DNA from 2 places in the Pseudocalidococcus azoricus BACA0444 genome. Region 2 is predicted to be linked to the other one. Evidence: riboswitches for the same ligand, from Rfam matches in the RefSeq annotation. Region 2 holds a riboswitch; the other holds the start of a gene.

Region 1 (7,440 bases), on a different contig from region 2:
ACAAACTGCTTCCCAGGCTCTTTCCCCCAGATTTCGGCCCCAGAACTTACTGGTTATTCCGATTATGGCTGCCTTCATTGGTTTAATAACTCCGGTGGCTTTTGCCCAAGAGATGATCCGTACTCTGACTGTGACAGGCCGTGGCAAAGAGGCTGTAACTCCCACCCAGGCCCAGGTGACATTAGGGGTTGAAATTCAGGCTAAAACCGCCACCGATGCCCAGGCCGAAGTTGCCCGCCGGATGAATAGTGTTGTCAATGTTTTGAAAGCCAATAATGTTAGTAAGCTCCAAACCACTGGGATTAATCTTTCCCCCAACTACGACTACAGCAACAATCAACGGATTTTAAGGGGATATACGGCTCGGAATACTGTCAGCTTTACCACTAGCACTGAATCCACTGGCACGATTTTAGATGCAGCCATCAAAGCTGGGGCCACCACGATTGAAAATGTCAGCCTGATCCTAGCCGATAGCCAGTTTTCTGCGGCCCAAAAAGTTGCTCTCCAACGGGCTACCCTCGATGCCCAGGCCCAGGCCAGTGTTGTTTTGAATACCCTTGGTCTCAAGCCCCAGCAAATTATTGGCATTCAAATTAACAATGCTACTCCCCCAATGCCCCCCCCTAACCCAATGATGATGCGTGTTGCGACCACGGCTGATGCGGCCCCACCAACCCCAGTCATTGCCGGAGAACAACAGGTGGAAGCCACGGTGACTTTACAAATTCAGTACTAAGGCACAGTAATTCCGGGCAATATGGCATTAGATGCAGTTCTTGCACGATCCCGATAATTCCTTACCTATGCTCAAGTTTTGTGGTGATTTTTGTTGTCCTTTGGTTATCCACTTGCCCCGTTCCCCTCTACCCGGAACTTTATTATTTATCTGCTTGGTCTTGGGGCAAATTTAGTAGTGCCATTTTGTAAAGGTCAGATAAAAAAAGTCCAGTAGTTCTTTAACAGTTCCATGTCTAACATCCCTCGCTTCCTGCAATGCCCGACCTGCGGCTCAGACGACATCATGAAAAATGGGACGACCCGTCGTGGAAAGCAGAATTATAAATGCCGTGATTGTGGTCGCCAGTTTGTCGAGAATCCCCAGTGGAAACCTCGTGCCCCGGCCATCTCAGCCATGCTTAATCGCTTTCTCTTAGAGAAAATCCCGTTGGCGGGTATTGCCTGCGTGCTCCAATGATCCGAGTTGTGGCTCTAGAAATACGTCAACGAATATGTCGCCTGAATCGCTAAACTTCCCCCCTGGCCTGGACGCTTAACTCTACACCGGCCGCTCATTCACCGCTCGTATTTGGCTCGTTTTTTGGCTCATTTGCCATCATTTAGCATCATCTCCTATCAGTTTATAACAGCTAATAACACTATGAAGGCCGACAAAGATAGGGTTGCAAGCATTGAAGTAACGGTATATCAAGAACGTACCCGGTTGGGATCGAACCAACGACCGATCGCTTAGAAGGCGAGTGCTCTATCCGCTGAGCTACGGGTACACAAGGGGCAGGCAAAAATTGCCGCTCAAGTCCAGGCCAATGACTGGCTGGATTACTTCAATCCTATCAGGTCACTAAGGTGGGGATTTACTGGAGGACGCGAGTTGCCGAGGAACAATCAATTACTCAGGAAATCCGGCCAGATGATATGGTGGTGAAATCGGTTTTGGTGGGGAGCAGCCATCAAACGCAAGGGGGAAAGTGTAGTGCCCAATCTACCGCTGTCCCGCAACTGTGATGAGAATGTCTAACCTAAGTTCTCTCAGTCAGAATGCCCGCCGATATGATGAACACCAATAAAAGTTACGTCTGCGAGGTACAGGCAAACATGAATATTTCCCGCTGGTTAAGTCTGGGGATGATAGCTGGGTTAAGTTTTTATCTGGTTATCGCCTCTCCCGCTCCCGCCTATGCCATGCACATTATGGAAGGCTTCTTACCCCTGAAGTGGGCGGTCTTTTGGTGGATTGTTTTTCTGCCTTGTTTTTGGCTTGGCTTCCGCTCTCTAAACCGCATTGTCAAGGAACAGCCGGAATTAAAGCTGCTTTTGGCGTTGGCTGGGGCTTTTACGTTTGTCTTGTCCGCTCTCAAACTTCCTTCAGTCACCGGCAGTTGTTCTCATCCGACTGGGACAGGCCTGGGGACGATTTTGTTTGGCCCTTGGGTGATGAGTGTTTTGGGTGCACTGGTCTTACTGTTCCAGGCCCTGCTTTTAGCCCACGGTGGTTTGACAACTCTAGGAGCCAATGCGGTTTCGATGGCTGTGGTTGGCCCATTGGTTGCCTATGGAGTCTATTGGCTGGTTCTCAAAACAACCCACAAGCAGAAAGTGGCGATTTTCTTAGCCGCCGCCCTAGCAGATCTGGCAACCTATGGGGTCACATCCTTGCAACTAGCCTTAGCATTTCCGGCCCCAGTGGGTGGGGTTTTAGCCTCATTTCTGAAGTTTGGGGGGATTTTTATGATTACCCAAATTCCTTTGGCCCTAAGTGAGGGATTGTTGACGGTCTTAGTTTGGAACTGGCTCGAGGCCTATTCTCCTGATGAGTTACGGATGTTAAATCTACTCAATCTCGGTTCAATTTCTCCTGTCACTACTAAAGACGCATGATCACGAGAATTCAGAACCCTTTTATACAATCATCAATGAAAGGTAAGAACGGTGAAAAATCAACCATCTTGGACTAATTGGATCTTGGTTTTGGGTGTCATTTCCCTGGCCATAGTCCCGCTAGTGGTGGCTAAGGGAGCAGAATTTTCTGGTGCAGATGGCCAGGCTGAGGCAGCAATTAATGAGATTCATCCTGACTACGAAACCTGGTTTAATCCCATTTTTGAGCCAGCTAGTGGTGAGATAGAGTCCCTTTTGTTTGCCACTCAAGCCGGGATTGGGGCCGGAATTATTGGCTATGTCATCGGTTGGTATCGTGGCCGCAAGGAAACCGGAACGGATGCTACTCCATCCCCTGTGAAAAATAAAAATCCGCATTAACCTTATCAAGGGCAAAATCTTAAACCACAGCGTTAGGTAGGCTATTCAGACCGATCAAAACCATAGAAATCTGGTCAGCCCAACGCTTTCAACCGCTCGTTATTTAATTTTCCATGGGGCACCCGCGATATGGCTAGTAAAATTCCTGTCACCATCATCACTGGCTTTTTAGGCAGTGGTAAAACAACCCTAATTCGTCATCTTCTCCAAAACAATCAAGGGCGGCGGATTGCAGTCTTAGTGAATGAATTTGGGGAAATTGGCATTGATGGGGATTTGTTGCGCTCCTGCACCCCTGAAACCTGTGAAGACAGCAAAATTTGGGAGTTAACCAATGGCTGCTTGTGTTGCACGGTTCAGGAAGAATTTTTACCAACCATGCTACAACTCCTAAAACGACGGGATCAACTCGATCATATTTTGATTGAAACCTCTGGCCTGGCTCTCCCCAAACCCCTGGTAACAGCCTTTCGCTGGCCAGACATTCGGCAGGGGGCAACGGTGGATGGTGTGGTCACGGTTGTGGATTGTGCGGCGGTGGCGGCCGGTCAATTTGCCCCAGATTTAGCCGCAATTGAGGCTCAACGCCAGGCCGATGAGAGCTTGGATCATGACACTCCCCTCGGAGAACTGTTTGAAGATCAATTGGCCTGCTCGGATTTGGTGATTCTCAATAAAACCGATCAAGTGGATGCTGCCACCCAGGCCCAGGTCATTACCAAACTCCAGCAGGAACTCTCCCCTCGCGTTAAAATCTTTGCTACCCACCAGGCCCAGGCCGATTTGAATTTAGTTTTGGGGTTTCAGGCCGCCGTGGAAGACGATTTAGACGCTCGCCCCAGTCATCATGATTTGGAAGAAGACCATGATCACGATGATGAGATTAATTCCGCCTATATAATTCAGGATCAGGAATTTCAGCCGGAAGTCCTGCGCCAACGTCTGGACGCTCTGGTGAAAACCGAAGAAATTTATCGGATCAAGGGATTTGTGGCTGTTCCTGAAAAACCAATGCGCCTGGTGATGCAGGGAGTGGGCCAACGCCTCAATTATTTCTATGATCGACTCTGGCAACCTGAAGAACCCCGCCAAACCCGTCTAGTTTTCATTGGCCGGAACTTGGATTCGCAGCGATTGGTGGCAGGTTTATTGAGCTAAATTATCCAACAGTTGTGTGTACTTGCGAGAGATAAAGATACGGCAATCCGTCTTCATTTGTGAGACTGTTTGATCATCACTGCCCTTGGTCAGGAGTAGCTCTTTTTTAGGCCTGGGGTTAAGTCAAAATTAATCGGCCACGAATAATGTTGAGCTAATCTCACGAATCATTACTGTTTGCTATATGCTGTTTTTTACTGGCTTGTATATGTTGGATGAGTTCTGTAGAGCGAAATCTGTAGCTCAGTTTTGGCAAGCTTACCTAGAGTCAAATCCGACTGTTTTATCTACCCGTGATCATGCTGAGGCAGTACAGTTTGGTGATTATCCTGATTTAGCCAATGAATTAGGGCAGTTAGTTCTTAGAGGGGACAAAACCGCAACCTGCTCGGCTTTGTGGGAATGGGAAGCAGCTACAGAGGAAATTCCTAAAGTTGGTCTCAAGCGCATTGTGATAGATGGAGTCAATAACCCTTTGTGCGTAATTGAAACCACCGAAGTCAAGCTTTGTCCATTTAATCAGGTTGATGCACAATTTGCAGCGGATGAGGGTGAAGGGGATCAGACTCTGGCTACTTGGCGGCGGGAACACTGGGCCTATTTTTCTCGAGTTTTACCAGAAATTGGCCAACAGCCCACTCCAGAAATGCTTTTGGTGTGTGAGCGTTTTAGAGTGATTTTTCCATAATTCTCCGCATATTTCACCCAACTCAACTGGAGTACTGATACCCCGAGAGTATGGTAAAAAGAGGATCTAACTGCTGACGATGGGTATGACTCTCTCGCCCCTAGAGCGCAATACAATCGATGTCCTCATTGTTGGCGGTGGGACGATGGGCCTGGCTATTGGGATAGAACTGGCTCTCCAAGGGGCTAAACCGACAATCCTCACCCGCAATTTTGAAGAAGCGGCTCTCCATGCGGCGGCCGGAATGTTAGCTCCCCAGGCCGAACAACTGTCCCCCGGCCCAATGTTGGACTTATGTTTAGCCAGTCGCGCGCTTTATCCCGATTGGATTAGTAAATTAGAGCAACTGACGGGCCTGGATGCCGGCTATTGGCCCTGTGGGATTTTGGCACCGGTGTATGAGGGGGAAGAGAGTAGTGAGAAAAGAGCACGGGGGAGAGAGAATCAGGAACAGCGCAATGGGGAACAGATTTCCTCGCAGCTAGAGAACTCATGCCGGATGCCGGATGCCTTCCTTCTCGCCCACTGGTTAACTGGAGAAGAACTCACGGCTCGCCAGTCGGGATTAGCCCCAAAAGTTAGGGGGGCCTGGTGGTATCCCCAAGATGGCCAGGTGGATAATCAAGCTTTAGCTAAGGTGCTATTGATGGCGGCAACGGAACTGAGGATTCCGATCAAAACCCACATTACAGTTGATCAATTCTTAACTACCAATCATCAAGTGACGGGGGTAGCGACTACGGCTGGAATTTGGCAAGCGGATCACTATGTTTTGGCCAGCGGGGCCTGGAGCCAGAGTTTATTGCCGATTCCGGTCATTTCACGCAAAGGACAGATGCTGGCACTCAAACTTGAACCCGGCCAGGCCCCACCCCTAAATCAGGTGATCTTTGCCCCAGATGTCTATTTGGTTCCTCGTCAGTCCGAGCGGATTGTGATTGGGGCCACCAGTGAAGCTGTGGATTTCAGGCCTGGTAACACCCCCCAAGGGATTCGCCAACTCCTGAGTGCAACTACGGCTCTCTGCCCAGGCCTGGCTGATTTAACCATTGAAAAGCTCTGGTGGGGATTCCGCCCGTTAACGCCCGATGAATGGCCAATTTTAGGTCAAGGGGCCTGGGACAATCTTTGGTTAGCTACCGGACATTATCGCAACGGTATCTTGCTTGCCCCCATTACTGCCCACCACATCAGTGAGTCTATTCTCAAGGGGCAATCAGTTCCTCCCCTAACTCCCTTCAGCTACCAACGCTTTTCATAGTTTCTGATAAAAATTAGTCTGAAGGACTATGACCGCTCCCAGCCGGACAAGAATTAGTTCGGAAAAGTTTGATGACCACTGACCTCACGATTTCTATCGCTCTAGAACAGCTTGGATAGCGCGATGTAATCAGATTTAAACTGGTTGTAAGTTGTTAACCTGTTCATAAACCACTGAAGCTCCTCAACTCACCTTATTAATTCTCAATTTTGTAAACAGTCTTTGCGAAACCTATCAAATCTGATAACGATATGAAGTAAGTTGTGCCTTTGCCACCAGATAATTAAAGTAGAACTGGGATAGTTGCTGTTGTGATTTGCGAGGATTGATAGTCATCATGTTTAAAAAAATTGTCGTGGCTGTAGATGGAACCGATTTAGGGGATCTGGCCTTTCAAGAAGCCCTTGCCATGGCCCAGGCCAATCAAAGTAACTTAATGCTTGTCCATGTCATGTCCCCGATGAATGAAGCCTATCCAGATCCAATTTTTGCTGCACCGGGAGCTACTGGGGTTTATGTGGGGCTCCATGAAGAAGTGATGAAGGTTTATACGGAACAGTGGGAAGCCTTTGAGCAACGGGGCCTGGATTTACTAAAAAATCTCACAGAGATGGCCACTGCGGCGGGTGTACCAACGGAATTTACCCAGGCCCTTGGAGATCCGGGTAAGGCGATTTGTAACTTGGCCTTCGAGTGGGACGCTGACTTAATTGTGTTGGGGCGACGGGGCCTAAAAGGATTGAGTGAATTATTTTTGGGTAGCGTGAGTAACTACGTCCTGCACCATGCCCATTGTTCCGTTTTGACGATTCAAGGTGCAAAAGCCAAAGCTGCTGAATGAGGGACAACCCAGAATCAGCCCATATCAAGATTACGGAAGTGGACAACTTATCTCTGGCTAGAAACCCTGATCCTCAATGTTTTATGCTCAGTTTATCCCTCATGGTCAGCTTTATGGTGCAACGGATTGTTTTGGTTTTCATTTTGGTCGTAGCCCTAATGCTGGGTGGCTGTGGTGCCAATGCCGCTACGGGCCTCCAGGCCTATGTGGATAGTATTGATGGCTATGAGTTTCTCTATCCCACGGGTTGGGTGCAAGTGGAAGTTTCTGGAAACGCTGATGTTGTGTTCCATGACATCATTCAAACCTCTGAAAATGTTAGTGTCGTAGTCAGCCAAACCAGTAGCAATAAGACCTTGACGGATTTGGGTAGCCCGGAAGAAGTGGGGCAACGCCTGCTCCGAAATGTAATTGCTCCTCAGGAATCTGGACGCAATGCGGAATTATTATCAGCCGCCGCTGCGGAAATTGGCCCCAAAACCTATTACTCTT
Region 2 (7,440 bases):
GGCCCGGAAATATGCCGGTGAAAATTTCTTGCGTCACTTAATCTTAGCGGCTGTGGAAACCTATCCCCATATCCCCATTGTGATGCACCAGGATCATGGCAACGAACCGGCCACCTGCTATTCCGCCATTAAAAATGGTTTTACCAGTGTGATGATGGATGGTTCCTTAGAAGCCGATGCCAAAACCCCAGCCAGCTATGAATATAATGTCGCTGTCACCAGTGAAGTGGTGAAAGTGGCCCATGCCATCGGCGCATCGGTGGAGGGTGAACTGGGTTGCTTAGGCTCCTTGGAAACGGGTAAAGGGGAAGCGGAAGATGGCCACGGTTTTGAAGGGGAACTCGACCACTCAATGCTCTTAACCGATCCTGATGAAGCCGTGGATTTTGTTGAGCGCACCCAGGTTGATGCCTTGGCCGTTGCCATTGGAACCAGCCACGGAGCTTATAAATTCACCCGCAAACCGACCGGGGAAATTTTGGCCATCAGCCGGATTGAAGAAATCCACAGCCGCTTACCCAACACCCACTTGGTTATGCACGGGTCTTCCTCTGTACCGGAAGATTTGATTGCCTTGATCAACGAGTTTGGCGGGGCTATTCCCGAAACCTATGGCGTGCCCGTGGAAGAAATCCAAAAAGGGATCAAGAGCGGCGTGCGGAAAGTCAATATTGACACTGACAACCGGTTGGCGATCACGGCGGCGGTGCGGGAAGCCTTGGCCGGTAATCCGAAAGAGTTTGATCCTCGCCACTTCCTAAAGCCCTCCATCAAGTACATGGAAAAAGTCTGTGCCGACCGCTATCAGCAATTCTGGGCCGCCGGCCATGCCAGCAAGATCAAACAGGTCAGCTTGGAAGAGTACGCTGCCAAATATGCCAAAGGTGATCTGAAGCAAGTGGCCAAGAAAGCGGTGGCCGTCTAAGCCCCACTCTCGTTAACTCGACTGACTATCTCAAACACTAAACCAGGTTGCTCCAAAATAGTGGCCTGGTTTTTTGTTCGTCATCTCAACTCTCCACAAAGGGAGTTTGCCAATACTGCCAGTTTTCTTTGTTGAAAGGGGAACGCCAATGGAAAATTAGCTCTCGTTCCTGTTGTTGGCGCAGTTTTCGGTCAGCCGCCGCCCCAGGCCAAAAGCCAATCCCCACGGATACCTGTAGATTAACCGTCCTTAAAGCGGTGACATAGTTTTGGAGGTAGCGTTTACAACCATGTTCCCCCCGCCAGCGACTTTGATCATCTAGGGTTTCCCCGACATAGAGCAAAATGGGCCACTGGTAATCAATCACAAAGTAAAGGGCCGGCTGACCTGAGGTATTAGCTTGCCATCGCCAAAATTCCGTGTTTTGTTGCGGGAGGGTAAAGGGATTGAGGATTTGAGTGAGGGGTTGATCCGTTGTTGATTCTCTAGTTGGAAGATTGGTTTGGTTTTCCGGTTGCTCAAGGTTGGCTGGTTCGAGGGCAAATAATGACAATTGCGCGCTGGGAGATTGGGTTGCTTCGGATTGTTGATAGTCATAAATTTTTTGCTGCCAGGCCAAGAGTTGGGATGGGAAAAGGCCCAGGCCTGGTTGAACAGTGTAGGTTGCGGCAGCTTCTCGGAGTTGTTGGCGGGAAAAAAGCTGGGCTTGCTCTCCAACTGCGTATTTTGGCGGTTCGGAATCACGAGTCATTGGCTATAAATGATCACGGCAAAACTAAGATTAATGCCCGATACGGTTCTGCGGCTGATTCAATCCTGCCATAATCCTGTCATTGTCAGATTCTTTATCTACTGTCGCCCGAACACTTTACCCGACTAATCTTCCACAACTATGAAATCTCCCCTGTTATCCCTCTGCATGATTGTCAAAAACGAAGCGCATCAGTTGGGACGCTGTTTGGCGAGTGTGCAGCCCTATGCCGATGAATTGATTATTGTGGATACTGGCTCCACGGATGACACCCTGAAGGTTGCGGTGGAGTTTGGGGCCAAGGTGTTTGAGTTTGCTTGGTGTAATGATTTTTCAGCCGCCCGGAATTATTCTCTCGACCAGGCCAACGGAATTTGGATATTAGTCCTCGATGCCGATGAAGTCTTACGGGTGGAAACTCCTGATTTTAGAGCTAGACTCCAGGCCCACCCGAAAATTGAAGTCTATACTCTCACCCGTCAAGAAGTCGCTACCCAAAGCCAGTTTTCCCCCTTCCGAATTATCCGCCTGTTTCGGAATCAGCCTTATTTGCGCTATGCCGAGCCGTTCCATGAGCAACTGGTCTCCCTCCGACCGGAAATTCCCCAGGTTGACCATTTACCTGGCCTGGTGATTGATCATTATGGCTATGGCCCCGATATGATGATGAGCAAAATTAAGTCGCGGAATATCCCCATCCTGGAAGCAATTCGGGCCTCCACTGGCCTGAGTTTAACCCTCCTCTTTGCCCTCAGCGATCTCTATGAAGCTACGGATCAACCTGCTGCGGCCCAGGCCTGCCAGGAAGAACTTTTTGAACGCATTCTGCCCCACCTCCTGGATAATGCCCCGATCACCAACTTTCCCGCGTTGCCAGAAGCTTTATATCGTCTCGGGCGCAAACTATTAGAGCTAGAAGATTGGGAAACAGTCCGCTTGATTGGACAGCGGGGCCTGGCCTGGTATCCGCACTACCCACCCTTGAATTATTTAGCTGGCCTGTTCCTCAACTCCCTACAGTTTCCGCTAGGGGCTAGTGCCTATTTCCAAAATTGCCTGGATTTAGGTCAAACCCAAACCTACGACCAAAGTTTCCCCTTTAACCAGGCCTACATGGGGCAGTTTGCGGCCAATATGTTAAGCCAATGTCATCTAGAGTTATCCCCAAAATAGAGTCATTTCTATCAAAACTGAGACAGTAAAAACTGCTAACTGTAATGGTTTCAGGTAGGTTAGTATTTAATTCCTAGGTAAATAAATATAAACTCTAATTTATGATTTAATACATTTCAATTAATAAACAATAATCCACTTAAAGCTTAGTTCTGAGTAGAAGGGGAGGCTTTACCCTCAACCGCTAAGTGAGCCAAAAAGGCTGTGATCTACTCGGCTCCCATATCCAGTAGATATAGGACTTCTCAGTTTGATAGGAGTAATGTTTGATTCGCAGAGCATGACTGGCCTGCACTAAGAGTTTTGGCGGTGGGACGTTAATACTCATAAAAACTGATAAACAACTGATATAGATGATTATCTAGTAAAATATTAAATAATGATTAAATTTGGGGTATTTTCAGGCAAAAGGAATTACAAATATACCTCAGACTTAGTTATCTAGCTTTTTGCTGTAGATATACTAGTTTCACAGACAGCGGTTCAAGATGTTTCGTTAGGATAATCGAGAGATGTTCTAAATGACAGCGAAAGAGCTTGGAGGAATCGAGCCGTCTGTAGAACAAACGTATTGTAGCCGACTGCAACTAGTATAGTTTGTGTGTGTCCAAGTTATTTGGCAGCGGCTAAACTTACTGCCGTTAGACCGCAAAGAACACGTTCAGCGCGCAAAGAAGGGATGTGGGTATGGCCAAGCTCGTGTTCGGAATGAACCAGTCCCTGGACGGCTACGTCGACTTTATTGAGTTTGCACCAAACCCCACGCTCTTCCGCCACTTCATTGAGGAGGCTCAAGGGCAGGCGGGTAGTGTGTACGGTCGCAAAATGTATGAGGTCATGCGTTCCTGGGACGACGATCACCCTGAATGGGATGCAGAGGAATATGCTTTTGCGGTGGCGTGGCGGAACCAGCCGAAATGGGTCGTCTCGCGCTCGTTGAAATCGGTCGGCCCCAACGCCATGCTTATTAAGCATGATCTTGAGGGCGCGATCCGCGCGTTGAAGGCCGAGCGCGACGGGGAGATCGAAGTTGCTGGCCCGGACTTGGCGCACAGCCTCACCGAACTTGGCCTGATCGATGAGTATCGAATCTACCTGCACCCCGTCGTGCTTGGTCACGGTAAACCATATTTCGCCGGACCTCGACCGCCGCTCCAACTCACGACTCATGACCGGATTGGCGACGATGTGATCAGGTTGACCTACGTACCTGCTGAATCTCGCGACTCGCCGGACAGAAATCGCCGCTAAAGTGTCTAAGGTGCAGCTCAGTGCGGGCCCAACCAGGTGCTGCACCGGAACGCCTTAGTATGTCGGTTTGGTCTTAAAGTTTATCTGCGTCCGGTGAGCTTGGTCGTTAGACGGCTTGAGTCCTTTGTTGAGGCGTTACTGATGATTGTTGATGAGACACTCAGCATTAAGTTAGTTTTGAACCCAGAAAAGTTTTTTCTCAGGTGTGATATGTTTATTCAGTCGGTTCTGCCGGAGTTCAGCCGCCAGAGGTAACGGGGAAAGTTTGGTGTGAGTCCAACACTGTCCCGCAACTGTAATGAGATTATGAAAATCTCTGAGTCAGGATGCCCGCCGATGATCTAACTCATTTCTATATCTGCGAGGTACAGAGAATGGATAAGTTTAAGGATTTTCGATTTTCCTGTTTTAGTAAGGTTTCCCAACAAGCAGGCGCATTGGCTGTTTTGATAAGTGTTTTGTTGCTGACAGCAACTCCTGCTTCTGCCCATCATGGAATGGGGGGTAGAATGCCATCCACCTTCTTCGAGGGTTTCATATCTGGTATAGCCCATCCCCTGATTGGACTTGACCATTTTGCGTTTATTGTGGCAATTGGTTTGCTTGGTGCAATCAAACGGCAAGGAATCTTGATTCCGATTTCGTTTGTGTTAACAGCGATGCTTGGCACAGGGGCGCACCTAGCAGGCATCAATTTTCCGGGGGTAGAGCTATTTGTCTCTGGATCAATCTTGTTATTCGGTATTTTGTTGGTTATAAAGGATAGCCCCAATACTGGTGTCATTGCAGGTTTGTCAGCAGTTGCCGGTTTATTCCATGGTTATGCCTATGGTGAGTCCATTTTCGGTGCGGAGATGACCCCTTTACTGGCATATCTCATAGGCTTTACAGTTGTTCAACTTTTTGTGTCACTCCTTGCGTTCCGGGTTGGCAAGGCAACCATTCTTAGGCGAGAAGCGGAGCTACAATCTCCAGCCAAGCTGCGTTCTGCTGGTCTAGTGATTTGTGGTGTTGGGCTCGCTTTCTTCGCTTCTCAAGTCATTGCAGTTATATTTCCTGTTCCTGGAGGTTAGAGGTGAGTAAAACCGCCGTCTAACGTTATTTCAAGCAATGACCCTTAGACAACACTTCTAGCTTGTGGGTTGAAACCTGGGGTAATTCTGAATTGGTCAAGTGCTTTGGATAGGCAGATGGGAGTCAATCTTGGGAAAGCTGGTTTTCGAGTTTGCGGAGTCGCTTCATTAATTGGGGCAATTGCTTAAGTTCAGCGACCACGCGTAACCACACCTTATGATCCATCGCTGGATAACCACTGACCCGACTTCCAGCTGGGAGAGAATTATTAATGCCCGTTTTGGCCCCAGCCATTGTCCCATCCCCAATACTTAAATGCCCCGCCGCCCCCACCTGTCCTGCCAGAACTACATGATTACCGACTTGGGTTGAACCCGCCAGGCCAACCTGTCCACATAAGAGTGAATGCTGACCCACTGTGCAGTTATGGGCAATCTGAACCAGATTATCTACCTTTGTGCCCTTGCCTAGGCGGGTTTCCCCAAGGGTAGCCCGATCAATGGTGGTGTTGGCTTGAATTTCCACTTGATCTTCAATCACCACCGTCCCGACTTGGGGGATTTTGTGATGTTGTCCATTGGGTAAGGTGACAAACCCATAGCCATCCGCCCCAATTACGACTCCATTCTGAATAATCACCTGATTGCCCAGTTTGACCTGCTCGCGAATCACCACATGACTATGGAGGAGCGTATCGTCACCCAGGCTGGCCCCCCGATAAATCACACAATGGGGATGGATCGTGACCCGATGGCCAATTACCACATCATCACCAATTACCACATAGGCCCCAATTGCCACATCCTCCCCAACACTCACGTTCTGGCCAATGACGGCGGTAGGGTGAATTTGGGTTGGCAACGGTGTGGGCGGATAAAACAATTCAATGGCCTGGGCAAAAGCGAGGTAGGGATGTTTGACCCGTAGGAGGGGGCAGGGGGCAGGGGCATCAAAATCTTCATTAACAAGAATTGCTCCCGCCTGGCAATCCTGGAGCTTATGGGCATATTTGGGATTGACGAGAAACGTGATATCGCTCTCCTGGGCCTGGTCAATTGGGGCAACTCCGAGAATTTCTAGATTTGTCATTGGGTCAAGCTGGGCTTGGAGTCGCGTGGCCAATTCGACAATTTCCATAGAATAAAACGTCCAATCAAGATTACAGGCTATATATAAGTGATATATGCCAGACTAATCTGCATCCTACCATTCGCCTTTCGGCGACCTACGCGTGTAGCTCCTTTGTTATGGCCATCTGGGGATAGTGCTGATGGAGAATGACGGCGGGTTGCCAAGAACCAATAACGGTTGCCAAAGACTGCATAAGTTTTTCTAAAGAAACGATTCATGGTCTTTCCCAACCCCTAACCCTGTGCCAATCTGAAGACTGCACCACTAAATTGGCATGGTTCGCTCTCCCTGAACCCATAATCTGGGTAGGTAGTTTCGGTTTTTTCTTGGATAAGCTGCCCTCTCTCTCAACTAAAGTAGTCATCGCTACATTATTAAAAGAACCTATACAACTAAAACAAAGGTTTCAATAATCTGATTAACCTACCCTGAATTTTAACGCTAGGGGTTAACTCCATATCCGCCGAAATCCCAGGCCTGGTAACGGCTCAGAAAATCTTTAATAAAATATGCCAGAATCTTTTTGCAAAATTCCTTGATTCATACAAAATATCTAATTTAGGGGATAACTGTCACAGGGTTGATCTCCCCCTAGAGATTCGGTAAAGTCACCTAGAAGTTTAGATATGTTACGTCTAGCAGTAGGATAAGCTTGCTGCAATGGGCGTAGTCACTAGACATATTGCTCTTAATCGCTCTTTTTAAGGTTAAGTACCCCTGTCAGGGTTAACTATTAGAGACGAATCACTGTATGAGGAGGTTCCATTTGATGCTTTCCACTAACCGCCTAGGGGTGACTGCCTCAACCTGTAATCGGGTCGCCCAAGCTCTTAACTGGACTAGCAAAAAATGTACTACTGTGACAGGCCTGGCAGTAGGGATAACTACACTGACCCTCGGCGGGTTACCTTCCGCACAAGCCGCCATACGGTCCTTACCTGAACAGTCACCCTTGGCTCCCCTTGCCTCACCAGCATTTACTTTGACACCTGTTCTGACCGGTTTGAGTAACTCAGCCCCCCTCTCCCTGATGGAGATAACCCCTGCGGCTTCACTGATGCCTCAAACGACCTTCTCTGTGTTGACCGGGGAGAGTTCTAGCGGTTTTAATCCCGTTAGTGCAGATTTCGCCAAG

The links. Region 2 has a riboswitch for cobalamin ahead of RIF25_RS02735 (HupE/UreJ family protein). Riboswitches for the same ligand answer to the same signal wherever they lie in the genome.
Region 1: it holds a riboswitch for cobalamin, as region 2 does, so the genes downstream of both, RIF25_RS09525 (energy-coupling factor ABC transporter permease) here and RIF25_RS02735 (HupE/UreJ family protein) in region 2, are expected to answer to the same signal.

What each region holds. Positions count from the first base shown of each region.
Region 1 covers NZ_JAVMIP010000008.1:73,278-80,717, reverse strand. The annotation lists gene RIF25_RS09540 (SIMPL domain-containing protein) at 1-739, shown strand, start outside; partial or broken gene RIF25_RS09535 (IS1/IS1595 family N-terminal zinc-binding domain-containing protein) at 971-1,093, shown strand; tRNA gene RIF25_RS09530 (tRNA-Arg) at 1,436-1,508, opposite strand; cobalamin riboswitch at 1,653-1,805, shown strand; gene RIF25_RS09525 (energy-coupling factor ABC transporter permease) at 1,837-2,619, shown strand; gene RIF25_RS09520 (energy-coupling factor ABC transporter substrate-binding protein) at 2,671-3,000, shown strand; gene cobW (cobalamin biosynthesis protein CobW) at 3,130-4,158, shown strand; gene RIF25_RS09510 (ASCH domain-containing protein) at 4,343-4,846, shown strand; gene thiO (glycine oxidase ThiO) at 4,926-6,107, shown strand; gene RIF25_RS09500 (universal stress protein) at 6,445-6,948, shown strand; gene psbP (photosystem II reaction center PsbP) at 7,032-7,440, shown strand, end outside.
Region 2 covers NZ_JAVMIP010000002.1:57,563-65,002, forward strand. The annotation lists gene fba (class II fructose-bisphosphate aldolase) at 1-925, shown strand, start outside; gene RIF25_RS02720 (GIY-YIG nuclease family protein) at 1,011-1,676, opposite strand; gene RIF25_RS02725 (glycosyltransferase family 2 protein) at 1,818-2,849, shown strand; gene RIF25_RS02730 (dihydrofolate reductase family protein) at 3,537-4,100, shown strand; cobalamin riboswitch at 4,307-4,452, shown strand; gene RIF25_RS02735 (HupE/UreJ family protein) at 4,475-5,173, shown strand; gene lpxD (UDP-3-O-(3-hydroxymyristoyl)glucosamine N-acyltransferase) at 5,298-6,311, opposite strand.